One region of the Erwinia sp. AnSW2-5 genome, then DNA from elsewhere that is predicted to be linked to it. Evidence: predicted binding sites of a transcription regulator. Region 1 holds the regulator's gene; each other region holds the start of a gene.
What was found. The regulator PurR, encoded in region 1, represses purine synthesis genes. The targets are predictions, from matches to a motif close to CANGCAAACGTTTGCNTG.
Positions count from the first base shown of each region.

Region 2: a site for PurR is predicted at 2,747-2,764, ahead of carA (glutamine-hydrolyzing carbamoyl-phosphate synthase small subunit). Genes of this name have one in related genera too.
Region 3: a site for PurR is predicted at 1,327-1,344, ahead of cvpA (colicin V production protein). Genes of this name have one in related genera too.
Region 4: a site for PurR is predicted at 2,854-2,871, ahead of epd (erythrose-4-phosphate dehydrogenase). Genes of this name have one in related genera too.

Region 1 covers NZ_JBJGXA010000023.1:50,561-54,488, reverse strand. The annotation lists gene ACFL9S_RS16035 (C40 family peptidase) at 320-1,195, shown strand; gene ACFL9S_RS16030 (YnhF family membrane protein) at 1,238-1,315, opposite strand; gene purR (HTH-type transcriptional repressor PurR) at 1,622-2,647, shown strand; gene punR (DNA-binding transcriptional activator PunR) at 2,644-3,576, opposite strand; gene punC (purine nucleoside transporter PunC) at 3,690-3,928, shown strand, end outside.
Region 2 covers NZ_JBJGXA010000037.1:266-4,193, reverse strand. The annotation lists gene carB (carbamoyl-phosphate synthase large subunit) at 1-1,369, opposite strand, end outside; gene carA (glutamine-hydrolyzing carbamoyl-phosphate synthase small subunit) at 1,388-2,524, opposite strand; gene dapB (4-hydroxy-tetrahydrodipicolinate reductase) at 2,993-3,814, opposite strand.
Region 3 covers NZ_JBJGXA010000011.1:79,682-83,609, reverse strand. The annotation lists gene purF (amidophosphoribosyltransferase) at 1-705, opposite strand, end outside; gene cvpA (colicin V production protein) at 742-1,227, opposite strand; gene dedD (cell division protein DedD) at 1,560-2,327, opposite strand; gene folC (bifunctional tetrahydrofolate synthase/dihydrofolate synthase) at 2,317-3,579, opposite strand; gene accD (acetyl-CoA carboxylase, carboxyltransferase subunit beta) at 3,645-3,928, opposite strand, start outside.
Region 4 covers NZ_JBJGXA010000031.1:48,832-52,759, reverse strand. The annotation lists gene fbaA (class II fructose-bisphosphate aldolase) at 1-316, opposite strand, end outside; gene pgk (phosphoglycerate kinase) at 397-1,563, opposite strand; gene epd (erythrose-4-phosphate dehydrogenase) at 1,613-2,632, opposite strand; gene tkt (transketolase) at 2,998-3,928, opposite strand, start outside.

The sequences.
Region 1 (3,928 bases):
GCCCTGGCGATGAAAATGACATTTTCACATGCGAGAAAGGTGAAAATGCGACCAATAGACAAAACAGGGAAACAAAATAACATTTTCTTATCATCACTGCTGCACCTGTTATGACCTGCTTCGGTTTTATTGCTGAGTTAACCAGCTGATTGTGCTCAATATTACATCATTTCCTTGATCTGTATTATTGAAACAAAAAAGACCTTACCCTTTGTTAAGAAGTTAGATTAGAATTGGCCCAACCTTCTGCATAACCGCAGAAATCTCTTTTCTGACCGCGTTGCTGTCTTTTGTAGCGCACAAACTGTTAATGGGAACGATGCGTTTACTCATCACGCTCTTCATACTGGCTTTCACCCAGTTGTTTTTCAACATGGCGCACGCATCGCCACATACCCCTATTAATGCAAAACAGCAAAAAGCCGACAGCAACACTGCGCGTGTAGATGACCGCCGTAAGCGCCGCCCGGTAAAAGCCACCTCGACCAAAAAAATCAAAGAACCTGCCAGTAAAAAAGCCAAAGAAATTGTTAAAAAAGAGTCCTCTAAATCAGCCGGGCTCCTGCTGGCAAAAAAACTGAAAGAGAAAGAGAAGAAAAAAACCAGCGCAGCGGCCCCCGTGCGTAATGCGAAAGTGGAAAAGAAAGCACTGAGCAAAAAGCTTGCGGCCAGCAAAAAAGCGGACAAAAAACATTATGGTCGTCAGCGTGCAGGCAGCAAAACCGCCGAAGATGATAACGATGCACTCAACGCCCCGCTCAAACTCAGCAAAGCGCATCGCGCACGCTACCAGAAAGCGCGTGAAACGGCGATGAACAAGCTGATGGGCCAGCTTGGTAAACCTTATCAATGGGGTGGCACCTCGCCGAAAACCGGGTTCGACTGCAGTGGTCTGGTGTGGTACGCCTATAAGGATCTGGTAAAGTTTAAGATCCCGCGTACGGCCAATGAAATGTTCCATCTGCGCGATGCGGCTTCGATTAAGCGCGATCAGTTAGAGAAAGGTGACCTGGTCTTCTTCCGTATCAACGGGCGTGGCACCGCTGATCACGTTGGTGTCTATCTGGGTGGTGGGAAATTTATTCAGTCTCCACGGACCGGTAAAGATATTCAGGTCAGTGCGTTAAGCGAAGATTACTGGCAGGAACACTACATTGGTGCGCGCCGGATGATGACGCCTAAAACGATTCGATAATGCCTGAAGGTTCGGGAAGAGTTTCCTCCTCCCTGGCAAAACTTAATGCATCACAGCGGTAAAACTAAACGCAATAATCATCAACAGTGAACCCACAACGGTTAGTGCAGTCATTTTCATATCAGTGTTCATTCTCTCTCCTCAATAACCTTGTTTTTAGTAAGCCAACAGATTTTCCCACAGTTACCCGTAAAAATCTCGTTTTCTGTGCGCAGCCTTGTTAGAATTCCTCATTACGTTGCGCAACACCGTTGGCAACGTGTAAAAGCCAGCACTGCATGTCACTCTTCGGACGATTCACCCCCCTCCCGACCCTTTGAGACAGCACCTAAAATAATTCTGGTCGGGCAGGAATGGCTGTACCCAGGCAAACGTTTAACCAATTAGTTATCAAGAGATTATGATAACACCAGGAGTACGATTTTAATGGCAACAATTAAGGATGTGGCAAAGCGCGCCGGTGTTTCCACCACCACCGTGTCCCATGTGATTAACAAAACGCGCTTTGTAGCCGAAGAGACGCGCGAAGCGGTATGGGTTGCAATTAAAGAATTGCATTACTCCCCCAGCGCCGTAGCCCGAAGTCTGAAGGTCAACCACACCAAAACCATTGGCCTGCTGGCAACATCCAGTGAAGCGCCCTATTTTGCAGAGATCATTGAAGCAATAGAAAACCGCTGCTTTGCCAAAGGCTACACGTTGATTTTGGGCAATGCGCACAATGACCTGCACAAACAACAGGCCTATCTGTCAATGATGGCGCAGAAACGCGTCGATGGGCTGCTGGTGATGTGTTCAGAATATCCCGACACGCTGATTTCCATGCTGGAAGACAACCGTAATATTCCGATGGTCGTCATGGACTGGGGCGAGTCGCGCGGTGATTTCACGGATACCGTGCTTGATAATGCTTTTGAGGGCGGTTACCTGGCCGGGCGTTATCTGATCGAACGTGGGCACCGCGATATTGGTGCAATTCCGGGTCAGCTTGAGCGTAATACAGGCGGTGGCCGCCATGCCGGATTCCTGAAAGCACTGGCAGAAGCAGGTATCACACTGCGTGATGAATGGCTGGTGCAGGGTGACTTTGAACCTGAGTCTGGCTATCGCGCCATGCAGCAGATTTTGTCGCAAAAACAGCGCCCGACGGCCATTTTCTGTGGTGGTGATATTATGGCCATGGGCGCGATTTGCGCAGCAGATGAAATGGGTCTGCGCGTGCCGCAGGATATTTCAGTGATCGGTTATGATAACGTGCGCAACGCACGCTACTTCACGCCTGCACTGACCACTGTCCACCAGCCGAAAGAACGTCTGGGCGAAACCGCTTTTGATATGTTGCTGGACCGTATCACCAGCAAGCGCGAAGATCCGCAAACCATTGAAGTTCACCCTTCACTGATTGAGCGCCGTTCCGTTGCCGATGGTCCTTTCCGCGACTACCGCCGTTAATCGCTCAACAGCGAGGGACCGGGTTGTTCGCTCAGCCACTCTGCATTCAGGGTTTCTGTGCTGCCCAGATACTCCAGTAACCAACTCAGCGCCGGTGAGGCGCTGTGTTCAGACCAGCTGAGGTAACAGGGGCTGTCGGGAAAGGATGACGTCAGAATCACTTCTCCCAGCACGCCCTGTTGCAGCCAGGGCTGGGCAAAATGCCCCGGAACCATCCCAACACACAACCCCGCGCGCAGGCAGTCAAACGCGCTTTCCCAGTCTGGCACCACCAGTCGTCGCTGATTATCTAATGTCCATGTAGTGCGTTTCGGCAACGCACGTGAGGTGTCCTCCAACACCAGCGAGGGCCACTCACGAATTAACGTCTCACTTAACGGCCCTTGATGGCTGAGTAACGGATGCGCCGTTTTCACCACACAGCGCCAGTTAAGGCTTCCCATATCACGATAAGCAAAACGTCCTCGCACCGGGATCGCCTGAGTCGCCCCGATCGCGACATCGACGCGGCCGTCAGCCAGTGCATCCCACACACCATTGAACACTTCCGGCATGATGTGCAGCTCCATGTCGGGAAAATGCCGGTAAAAATCCACCACCAGCTGTCGGGTGCGTGCCGGGCGTACAATTCTGTCGACCGCAATATTGATTTGCCCGCGCCAGCCGTTAGCCACCTGCTGACAGCGCGTGCGGGTGACGAGCATTTTTTTGATAACAGCACGCCCCTCTTCAATGAAAACCCGCCCGGCTTCCGTTAACTCCACATCACGGTGGCGGCGTTCAAACAGACTGACGGCCAGCCACGCTTCCAACTGACGCACGGTATAACTGACAGCGGAAGGGACGCGATGAAGCTCTGCTGCCGCAGCGGTGAAGCTGCCCGTCCTCGCCACCGCGTCAACCACTTCAAGAGAATGTTCAGACCACATAGTTTGCCTTCAATATTTTTCACTGCAACCCACGAATATTAGCGTTTCACAGGCTGGTCAGCACGCGATTACACTGCACGCGTAAAAAAATTGTCTAATAAGAGTTAAAAACTATGCGTTCTAAAGGATTTATGATTTACCTTGCGCTGCTCAGCATGCTGGGCTTTCTTGCTACCGATATGTACCTTCCCGCTTTTGGCGTGATGCAACAAGATCTGCGCACCGAGGCAGGTGCCATCAGCGCCAGTCTGAGCATCTTCCTCGCCGGCTTTGCCTGCGCGCAGCTGGTCTGGGGCCCGTTGTCCGATCGCATCGGCCGTAAACCTGTATTGCTCATGGGGTTGAGTCTCTT
Region 2 (3,928 bases), on a different contig from region 1:
TGGTCAGCGCGAACACATCGTCCACACTCATCGCAGCACGGAAGGCGTCAGCGATGTACCAGATACGGTCGCAGCCAGCATCTTTCAGCTCGCGACGAATGGTGGTCAGCGCTTCCGGGTCATCAAGGCTCACTTTCGGGTCAAAGCCGTTGGCACCCACTTCCAGACCGCGCAGAGCTTTCTGCATTGATTCCTGGAAGGTGCGGCCAATCGCCATCACTTCACCGACAGATTTCATCTGCGTGGTCAGACGGTCATTGGCACCGGCAAACTTCTCGAAGTTAAAGCGCGGGATCTTCGTCACAACGTAGTCGATGGACGGTTCGAAGGAGGCAGGAGTCAAACCACCGGTGATGTCGTTGGTCAGCTCATCCAGCGTAAAGCCGACGGCCAGCTTGGCGGCGATTTTTGCAATCGGGAAACCGGTCGCTTTGGATGCCAGCGCGGAAGAACGCGATACGCGCGGGTTCATCTCAATGACAATCAGACGACCGTTTTCCGGGTTAACCGAGAACTGTACGTTTGAACCGCCGGTTTCCACACCGATTTCACGCAGTACCGCCAGCGAGGCGTTACGCATGATCTGGTACTCTTTGTCGGTCAGCGTCTGTGCTGGCGCAACCGTGATGGAGTCACCGGTGTGAATCCCCATCGCATCGAAGTTTTCAATCGAGCAGACGATGATGCAGTTGTCGTTTTTATCACGCACCACTTCCATCTCGTACTCTTTCCAGCCAATCAGCGACTCATCAATCAGCAGCTCATTGGTGGGCGACAGGTCGAGGCCGCGCTCGCAAATCTCTTCAAACTCTTCGCGGTTGTAAGCGATACCGCCGCCCGTGCCACCCATGGTGAATGACGGACGGATAATGCACGGGAAGCCCACGTCAGCGGCAACCGCCAGCGCTTCTTCCATGGTGTGGGCGATACCGGAACGCGCGGTGTCGAGGCCGATTTTCTTCATCGCGACGTCGAAACGACGACGGTCTTCGGCTTTATCGATGGCATCCGCAGTGGCGCCGATCATCGTGACACCAAATTCAGCCAACACGCCCTGACGTTCCAGCTCCAGCGCACAGTTCAGCGCAGTCTGGCCGCCCATCGTTGGCAGCACGGCATCCGGGCGCTCTTTCTCAATGATTTTGCGCACCACTTCCCAGTGGATAGGTTCGATGTAGGTCGCATCGGCCATATCCGGGTCGGTCATGATGGTGGCAGGGTTGGAGTTCACCAGGATAACGCGGTAGCCCTCTTCACGCAGCGCTTTACACGCCTGGGCACCCGAGTAGTCAAATTCGCAGGCCTGGCCGATTACAATCGGGCCAGCACCAAGGATCAGGATACTTTTTATGTCTGTACGTTTTGGCATTTTCTTTCTCTCCCGATCTTATTTAGCAGCTTTAATCAGTTCGATAAAGTGATCGAACAATGGGGCAGCATCGTGCGGGCCTGGGCTGGCTTCCGGGTGACCCTGGAAGCTGAAGGCTGCTTTATCGGTGCGGTGAATACCCTGTACCGTATGGTCAAACAGAGAGGTATGGGTCACACGCAGATTTGAAGGCAGCTGGCTATCGTCGACGGCAAAACCGTGGTTCTGGGCGGTAATCATCACAGTATTGTTATCGTGATCTTTCACCGGGTGGTTACCACCGTGGTGACCCAGCTTCATCTTCACGGTTTTAGCACCGCTGGCCAGCGCCAGTAACTGGTGGCCAAGGCAGATACCGAATACCGGAATGTCGGTTTCCAGCAGGCGTTTAATCGCCGTAATCGCATAGTCACACGGTTCCGGGTCACCAGGGCCGTTAGAGAGGAACACACCGTCCGGGTTCAGCTTCAGCACATCTTCAGCGGAAGTCTGCGCCGGAACAACGGTCAGGCGGCAGCCGCGATCAACCAGCATACGCAGAATGTTACGCTTCACGCCGTAGTCGTAAGCGACAACATGGAACGGCAGTTCTGCATCAGTCTTCGGCGCAGGCAGTTCACCTTCCAGCGTCCAGCTTCCCTGCTGCCATGGGTAGGCATCCGGGGTGGTCACTTCTTTCGCCAGGTCCATGCCTTTCAGGCCAGGGAAGGCTTTGGCTTTTTCCAGTGCCACGGCGGCGTCCAGCGCATCGCCCGCAATGATACAGCCATTCTGTGCCCCTTTTTCGCGCAGCAAACGAGTCAGCTTACGCGTATCGATATCGGCAATAGCGACAATGTTGTGGCGAGTCAGGTAATCAGACAGGCCTTCTTCATTGCGGTAGTTGCTGGCAATCAGCGGTAAATCACGGATAACCAGACCCGATGCATGTACCTGAGAAGATTCTGCGTCAGCGGAGTTGGTGCCGACATTGCCGATATGGGGATAAGTAAGAGTGACGATCTGGCGGGAATAGGAGGGATCAGTGAGGATTTCTTGATAACCGGTCATTGACGTGTTGAAAACAACTTCTCCCACTGCCGAACCGATTGCCCCGATGGCCCGACCGTGGAATTGGGTTCCGTCTTCCAGAACCAATAGCGCTGACTTAATCAAAACATCCTCCAGGGAATAAACAGTCACAATATCTGCATATTAATTCAGGAATGACCCCAAAATCAATGCAAAAACTGCCTGACTGCTCAGTTTTTGGCAAATTGCGCGCATTCTAATGATAGCCCTCGCTATTGTCTACCCTGCGAGGAGGTTTTTCTGCGTTTTTTAACTAACTGAGCGTAAAACCGGAAGATTTACCCTGAAAGCATGACACATCCTGGCCATAAAATCGGTTGCCTGAACGATTGTGCATAATTTTAGGGGGTAGAGAGTGAAAAAGTGGACCAAATGGTCAAAAATAGCGTTTATCGAGGAATAAAAACAGTGATAACACCAAAATATAACAACAACACGAAAGATTAATGATTAACCCGTCATTATTACAAAAACAAAAAGGGCAATAAAATTATTGCCCACCCAATCAGAACCTTATGATTGAAATAACCACATCACGATGGTACACAACACTTATAAATCATCAAGATTAAGAACGCTACGCATATCATGAAGGCCTGTTTTATGCGCTTTCAACCATACTGCTGCACGAACTGCGCCATTAGCGAAGGTCATGCGGCTTGAAGCCTTGTGGGTTATCTCTACCCGCTCGCCAATATCTGCAAACATCGCCGTGTGCTCACCAACGATATCCCCGGCACGTACAGTGGCAAAACCGATGGTCTGTGCTTCACGCTCACCGGTGTAACCTTCGCGGCTATAGACCGCATGCTCATTCAGGTTCCAGTTCATCGCATCAGCAATGGCTTCACCCATCGCCAGCGCGGTACCCGATGGTGCATCCACTTTATGACGGTGATGCGCTTCGATGATCTCGATATCCGCGTAGTCACCCATCACTTTGGCGGCTTTCTCCAGCAGCTTCAGCACCAGGTTAACACCTACGCTAAAGTTGGCGGCAAACACGATGCCGATATCGGCAGAAGCGGCTTTGATGGCGGCTTTACCTTCTTCATCGAAACCGGTGGTACCAATAACCATCGCTTTTTTATGCTGACGGCAAAACTCCAGATAGTGCAGCGTGCCTTCCGGGCGGGTGAAATCGATCAAGACATCGAAATCATTCACCACTGCATCAAGGTTATCCGTCACTTTAATGCCCAGTACACCACAACCTGCCAGTTCTCCGGCATCTGCGCCCGTCAGCGACGAACCTGAACGCACCAGCGCTGCGCCCAAACGCGTACCTTCAGCCTGAACCGTTGCCTGAATCAGCTGACGCCCCATACGCCCTGCGGCTCCCACAATGGCGATACGGATTTCTGCATTACTCATAATTATTCATTCCTGACAGATTTCTATTCATTCAAGCCGCATACAGATTAACCACCGGTTAACGTCTGCGCCACAATTAAAACCAGATAATAAGAATTTTACGCCAGCGCGTGA
Region 3 (3,928 bases), on a different contig from region 1:
GACGGTCACATAGACCGCTTCGCCCGGTGCCACATCGCGCAGGAACTCATACCCAAGGGTATCCAGCGCCACGCTCTCTGAAGCCACCATATACTCGATACGGCCATCGGCCATCGCGCGTTTGCCGATCACCAGCGGACGAATGCCGTTAGGATCGCGGAAGGCCACCAGACCGTGGCCGATGATCATCGCAACGCAGGCATAAGCACCGCGTACGCGCTGATGCACTGCTGCAACGGCGGAGAAGATGTTCTCTGCTTCCAGCGGGTCATGCTGGAAACGATCCACTTCCTGCGCAAAGATATTCAGCAGGATTTCAGAATCAGAGGTGGTATTCACGTGACGACGACCGGTTTCAAACAGCTCTTTACGCAGTTCGTGGGCGTTGGTCAGGTTGCCGTTATGGGCAAGAGTAATACCGTAAGGGGAGTTCACGTAGAAAGGCTGGGCTTCAGAAGCGCTTGAGCTTCCTGCCGTTGGGTAACGAACGTGGCCGATCCCCATATTGCCTTGCATACGCTGCATGTGGCGGGCTTCAAATACATCGCTAACCAGGCCGTTTGCTTTGCGCAGACGGAAGCAATTCAATGCATCAATGGTAACGATGCCTGCGGCATCCTGCCCACGGTGCTGAAGCACCGTTAACGCGTCATAAATCGACTGGTTGACCGGTGCAAAACCGGCGATCCCGACAATACCGCACATATTGACATTTCCTCATAAGCCGCAACCCCGGTGCGATTACCGGGGCAAAAAACTCGACGTGCTTTTCAGGTAATCAAAAAACCACCTGATAATACTACTGAACTGAGGGATTAGCTGGGACTGCTGCCAGTCCGGACTTTTAGAAAAACCGGTGAATGTGTCGAGGAAAAACAGCATGGCTGAAACGATCAGCACACCGCGTAATGCCCCAAAACACACGCCAAGGACTCTGTCGGTTCCCGACAGGCCGGTTTTTTCAACCAGCGAACCAATAACGTAGTTAACAATGGCCCCAACAATCAGGGTAGCAATGAATAACACCGCCACGGCGATCCCATTTCGAACCAGTTCGTCTTCAAATCCTGTGAACCAGACGGCAAGGAAGGAGTAGTAATGACTGGCGACAAAAAATGCGCAACCCCAGGTGACGAGAGAAAGAGCTTCCCGAACAAACCCTCGGATCAGGCTAACAAGAGCCGAAAAACCAATAACCGCAATAATGACGTAATCTATCCAGACCATGAACGCTTCCAGTGACCATGCCCCTGTATCAGCCTGTTTCCCCCTGTAAGCACAGGTGCAAGGGGATACTGCCTCAGTTCGGGGCGAATTCTAACAGAAAAAGAAAACGTTTGCGTAGCGTTTTCCTGACGTGATTTAAATAAACGAGAACGCTTAAAAAAACCGCTTTCGGACACCGTTTTCACCGGCCCGGACACGCCACGCAATACCTTGATTTGCCAGCAGCATCACGCAGGACGCCCGGAGTGACGTGGTGTCGGCTCCGGGCGCGGGGTGATCATCGCTATCGCAATAATAGCCCGCGGCTTAAAGAAACAACGGACCAGAACGGCTTATTTAACACTGTACGGTTTAACCACCCCGCCCAGCCCCGAGATCCCCTGCAACGTGCCAACGGCAGCCTGCATTTTCGCTTTCGAGGCATCCGGCCCGACGTAAATACGGGTTATCTGCCCCTGAACCGGCGTGGCTGGAACGGTAAAGGCACGGTAGCCTGACAGGCGAAGCTGTGCGACGATTTCATTCACTTTTGCCGCGTTTTTCAACGCGCCAAGCTGCACGACCCAGGCCTGCCCTGAAGGTGCTGTTTCCGTTGCCGCTGGCTTACTCTCAACAGGCGCCTCTACTTTCGGCGGTTGCGGCTCAACCGGTTTCGGTTTTTCAACAGGCTTAGGCTTCTCGATCGGTTTCTCGATCGGTTTCTCGATCGGTTTTTCGACCGGCTTAGGCTTCGGTTTTTCCACCACTTTCGGTGGCGGCTGCTGCGCTGGCTTCACCGGCGGCGACGTCACCACCGTTGGCGGGCTATAGGACTGCGGCGCAGTGGAGCCGCTGTCGGCCTGCGAGGAGTTTTCAGTCGCATTACTGCCCGCGCTCATCGCCGCACCTGCCCCTTCCGGCGGCTGTGACGGTAAGGTCTGCGTCACTGGCGGCACCAGATCGGTTTCCTGTTGATCTTCCGGCTTCGGCACCAGCGGAATAGCCGCAAACTCTTCTTTGTAGTGCTTCTTTTTACCATCGAGTAAGCCGGGCAGCACAATCACACCCAGCGCCACAATGATGATGGTTCCGACTAAACGGTTTTGAAACTTACTTGCCACTGCCGTTCTCCGTTTCCATCGTTTCCATGACCTGTGCCACGGTGTGGAACGAACCACACACCAGCACAATATCCTGTTCGGTTGCCTGTTGCAGTGCCTGTCGCCAGGCAAGCTCAACCGAGCCAAACGCCTGCGCATCCGCAAGATGCGCCATCAGCTGTTCAGCGGTGGCACCGCGCGGGCCGTCAAGCGGCGCGCAGTACCAGTAATCCACCTGCGGCGCGAGGCAGGCCAGCGTACCTTTGATATCTTTATCGTGCAGCATCCCTACCACCGCATGAACCTTGCCGTTGCGTGGCACCTCTGCCAGTCGCCCCGCCAGATAGCCTGCTGCATGGGGGTTGTGTGCCACATCGAGGATCACCCTTGGTGATTCAGCTACCGTCTGAAAACGACCGGGCAACATGGCCAGGTGTAGTGAACGGCGGATGACTGCCTCATCGACGTTAAGCGGTGATGCACGCAGCGCCGCCAGTGCGGTAGCCGCATTCGGCAGCGGCACCTGTGGCAACGGAAGCTGCTCCACAGTGCCGTGGGCATCGCGGAAAGACCAGCTGTCATTGGTTACGCTATATGACCAGTCGCGGTCGCGCTGCAACAACTGTGCGCCCTTCTCTGCTGCCACGTCAGCGATGGTATGTGGCATATCCGGCTCGCCTACCACGGCAGGTTTTCCTGGGCGGAACACCCCGGCTTTCTCACGGCCAATGCTTTCGCGATCCGGCCCCAGCCAGTCGGTATGATCCAGCGCGATGCTGGTCACCACGGCAACATCAGCATCGACAATATTGGTGGCATCAAGACGCCCGCCCAGCCCGACTTCAAGGATCACCACATCCAGCTTCGCTTCAGCAAACAGCCACAGCGCCGATAGCGTGCCGTACTCGAAGTAGGTCAGCGTGGTGTCACCCCGCCCCGCCTCAATGGCCGCAAAGGAGGCGGTATGCGCTGACTCAGCCAGCTCTTCACCCTGAATGCGCACTCTTTCGGTGTAACGCACCAGATGCGGCGAACTGAAAACGCCCACGCGATAGCCCGCCGCCATCAGCACAGTTTCAAGGGTTCGGCAGGTGGTGCCTTTACCATTGGTTCCGGCTACGGTGAAAACCACAGGGGCAGGTGTCAGAAGGTCGAGAGAAGAGGCAACGCGCCGGATACGATCCAGCCCAAGTTCGATAGCCTGAGCGTGCAAATGCTCAAGATAATAAAGCCACGAGGCAAGAGGCGACGTGGCTTGAGGAAGATTATCCATGTGTCCCGTTCACAACCTTACGGTTCATTGGTGAAAGGGACGCAAGGTCCCTTTCTCATCATCGGTCAGGCCTCGTGGCTCTGGGATGCGTCAGCAGGCGCTTCTTTGACGTCATCTTCCTGTGGTGCAGGCAGATTCATCATTTTCGCCAGCACGCTGGCCAGCTTAAAGCGCATCACCGGGCGACGGACGATCATATCAATCGCGCCTTTTTCGATCAGGAACTCACTGCGCTGGAAGCCCGGCGGCAGTTTTTCGCGCACGGTCTGCTCGATCACGCGTGGACCCGCAAAGCCGATCAGGGCTTTAGGTTCAGCAATGTTCAGATCGCCCAGCATCGCAAAGCTGG
Region 4 (3,928 bases), on a different contig from region 1:
TGACTGGCACGCCGTAGTGTTCAGCCATCAGGTGAACGTGGTGTGCGCCAGAGATGGCACCAAAAATCGCAGCAGCCTGTGGCTTGTCAGATTTCAGGCCTTTACCCGCGATGAAACCAGCACCACCGTTGGAGAACTGAATGATAACCGGCGCTTTAACTTTCGCTGCGGTTTCCAGAACGGCGTTGATGGAGTCAGTGCCCACGCAGTTAACTGCTGGCAGAGCGAATTTGTTCTCTTTCGCTACCTGGAAGATCTTCTGCACGTCGTCACCGGTGACAACGCCTGGTTTTACGAAATCAAAAATTTTAGACATGTTAGCTTGTCCTGTTTCTTCGGTCGTATTAAAGGATTCAGTTCTCATGCGGGGTGCTTACACCCCGCGCTGAGGTTTAATTACTTCTGCTTTGCACGCTCTTCCAGCATGGCAACCGCAGGCAAGGTTTTGCCTTCCACGAACTCAAGGAATGCACCGCCACCGGTAGAGATATAAGAGATTTTATCTTCGATACCAAACAGGTCGATAGCGGCCAGCGTATCACCGCCGCCTGCAATGGAGAATGCGTCACTGTCTGCAATCGCGTTCGCGATGATTTCGGTGCCTTTACGGAAGTTCGGGAATTCGAACACGCCTACCGGGCCGTTCCACAGAATAGTTTTGGCTTCTTTCAACAACTTAGCCATTGCCAGTGCGGTTTCGTCGCCGAAGTCCATGATCTCTTCGTTGTCCTGAACCTCAGACACTTTCTTCACGGTAGAAGGTGCAGTTTCAGAGAATTCCGTGCCTACGCGGGAGTCAGTAGGAACCGGAATTTTGTATTCGTCGCGCAGTTTCTTAGCCGCAGCAACGAAGTCAGGTTCGTACAGAGATTTACCAACGTTGTTGTCGATAGCCACGAAGGTGTTCGCGATGCCACCACCAACAATCACGGTGTCAGCAATGTTCACCAGCGAGTTAAGCACATCGAATTTGGTAGAAACTTTAGAACCACCGACCACAGCAACCATTGGGCGAGCCGGGGTTTTCAGGGCTTTGCCCAGCGCTTCCAGTTCACCTGACAGCAGCGGACCCGCACAGGCGATTGGCGCGAACTTGCCCACGCCATGAGTAGACGCCTGAGCACGGTGAGCCGTACCGAAAGCATCCATCACGAAGATGTCGCACAGGGCTGCATATTTTTTAGAGAGGGTTTCGTCGTCTTTTTTCTCGCCTTTGTTAAAGCGCACGTTTTCCAGCACAACCAGTTTACCTGCGGTCAGCTCAACGCCGTCCAGGTAATCTTTGGCCAGTGAAACATTATCTGCACCCAACTTGTCTTTCAGGTAGTTCACTACCGGCAGCAGAGAAAACTCTTCGTTGTATTCACCTTCGGTCGGGCGACCCAGGTGAGAGGTAACCATCACTTTTGCGCCCTGCTTCAGTGCCGCCTCAATGGTCGGCAGGGAAGCGCGAATACGTGCATCCGACGTCACTTTCCCTTCTTTAACTGGCACGTTCAGATCCGCACGGATCAGAACACGTTTACCAGCCAGATCCAGATCGGTCATCTTAATTACAGACATGGTGAACCCTCTCGTTGATTCTCAAAGTTTTACAGACGCTGTACGCGCCTTACCTGAAACCGCTGGCGGCCATCGCTAACGTCGTATCGATCATACGATTAGCAAAGCCCCATTCGTTATCGCACCAGACTAATGTCTTGATAAGGTGCTGACCACTGACCCGCGTTTGGGTGCCGTCGACAATAGCACTGTGCGGATCATGGTTAAAATCAATGGAGACTAACGGCAATTCCGTGTAGTCCACTATACCACTAAATGCCCCTTCTGACGCACTTTGCAACAGGGCGTTAACCTCGCAGGCGCTGACGGGATCCCGCACACTCACGCTAAGGTCAATGGCCGTTACGTTGATGGTCGGAACACGTACAGCAATCGCTTCAAAACGATCATTAAATTTTGGGAAGAAGCGCGTAATCCCTGCGGCCAGGCGAGTGTCGACAGGAATAATCGACTGACTGGCCGCACGTGTACGACGTAAATCCGGGTGATATGCGTCAATCACCTGCTGGTCATGCATGGCAGAGTGGATGGTTGTCACCGTACCCGACTCAATCCCCCACGCATCATCCAACAGCTTGATAATAGGGATGATGCAGTTCGTGGTGCATGAAGCATTCGACACCAGTAAATGCTCCGGCAGCAGATCTTTTTCATTCACGCCAAAGACCACTGTGGCATCAAGATCGTTGCCGCCGGGATGTGAGAACAGAACCTTTTTGGCCCCTGCCTGCAAATGGGCTTCACCATCCGCACGACTGCCATAAACGCCGGTACAGTCCAGCACGATATCCACATTCAGCTCGCGCCACGGCAGTGCCGCAATCTCAGTATGGTGCAGCAAACGGATCGTGTCATCGCCAACAGAGAGCAGCTCGCGCTCCTGACGCACATCCCAGGCGAAGCGCCCGTGGCTGGTGTCATACTTTAACAGATGCGCCATTCCGGCTGCCTCTGCCAGCTCATTGATGGCAACCACCGTAATCTCGGCACGGCGACCGGTTTCATACAGTGCACGCAACACGTTGCGTCCTATACGACCAAATCCGTTAATGGCAATGCGAACCGTCATATCACTCCTGCTTCAGAATTCACTATGAAATCGGAGGATTAGCCTGAGCCAGCCACCGCGATTTGTACAGGATATTCTTGCATCATAACAAGGCTCAGTCTGAATGGTGATCCTTGTGTGACATAGCACTGAAACGCTTCAGCTAGAATAATAGAAGTAAGGAATAATAGGAATGATCGGGATCAATTGCGCCTTTCAACTTTCGATCTACGTCACAAAATCAGACAAAAGTTAGCGACCAGAGACAAATTTATCGGAAGAAATTTCGTCGACAGATGCACCAGCATCTCACCGCATAAAAAAGGCACCGCGATGCGGTGCCTGTTTATCACTGACCTGCCCGGTGCCGGGCAGGTCATGGCCGATTACAGCAGGCCTTTTGCTTTAGCAACAACGTTATCCACGGTGAAGCCAAACAGTTCAAACAGCTTCTCCGCTGGCGCTGACTCACCAAAGCTGGTCATACCGACGATAGCGCCGTTCAGACCAACGTATTTGAACCAGTAATCTGCGATACCCGCTTCAATCGCCACACGTGCGCTGACTGCTTTCGGCAGCACGGCTTCACGGTAGGCCGCATCCTGCTTGTCGAAAGCATCGGTAGATGGCATGGAAACCACACGCACCTTGCGACCTTCAGCGGTCAGTTTGTCATACGCGCCGACTGCCAGCTCAACTTCTGAGCCGGTTGCAATCAGGATCACTTCAGGCGTACCTGCGCAGTCCTTCAGCACATAAGCACCACGTGCCACGTTTGCCAGCTGCTCAGCAGTACGGTCCTGCTGTGCCAGATTCTGACGTGACAGGATCAGGGCCGTCGGGCCATCGTTACGCTCAATCGCATATTTCCATGCAATGGCTGATTCTACCTGGTCACATGGACGCCACAGGCTCATGTTCGGCGTGACTCGCAGGCTGGCGATCTGCTCAACCGGCTGGTGAGTCGGGCCGTCTTCGCCCAGACCGATAGAGTCATGGGTGTAGACCATCACCTGGCGGATCTTCATCAGTGCCGCCATACGCGCCGCATTACGGGCATATTCAACAAACATCAGGAAGGTCGCGGTGTACGGCAGGAAACCGCCGTGCAGGGTGATGCCGTTGGCAATCGCGGTCATACCGAATTCGCGCACACCGTAATGGATGTAGTTACCCGCTGCATCTTCGTTGATTGGCTTAGAACCAGACCACATTGTCAGGTTGCTTGGTGCCAGATCAGCGGAACCGCCCAGGTATTCCGGCAGCAGTTTACCAAAGGCTTCAATGGCATTCTGTGACGCTTTACGGCTGGCGATT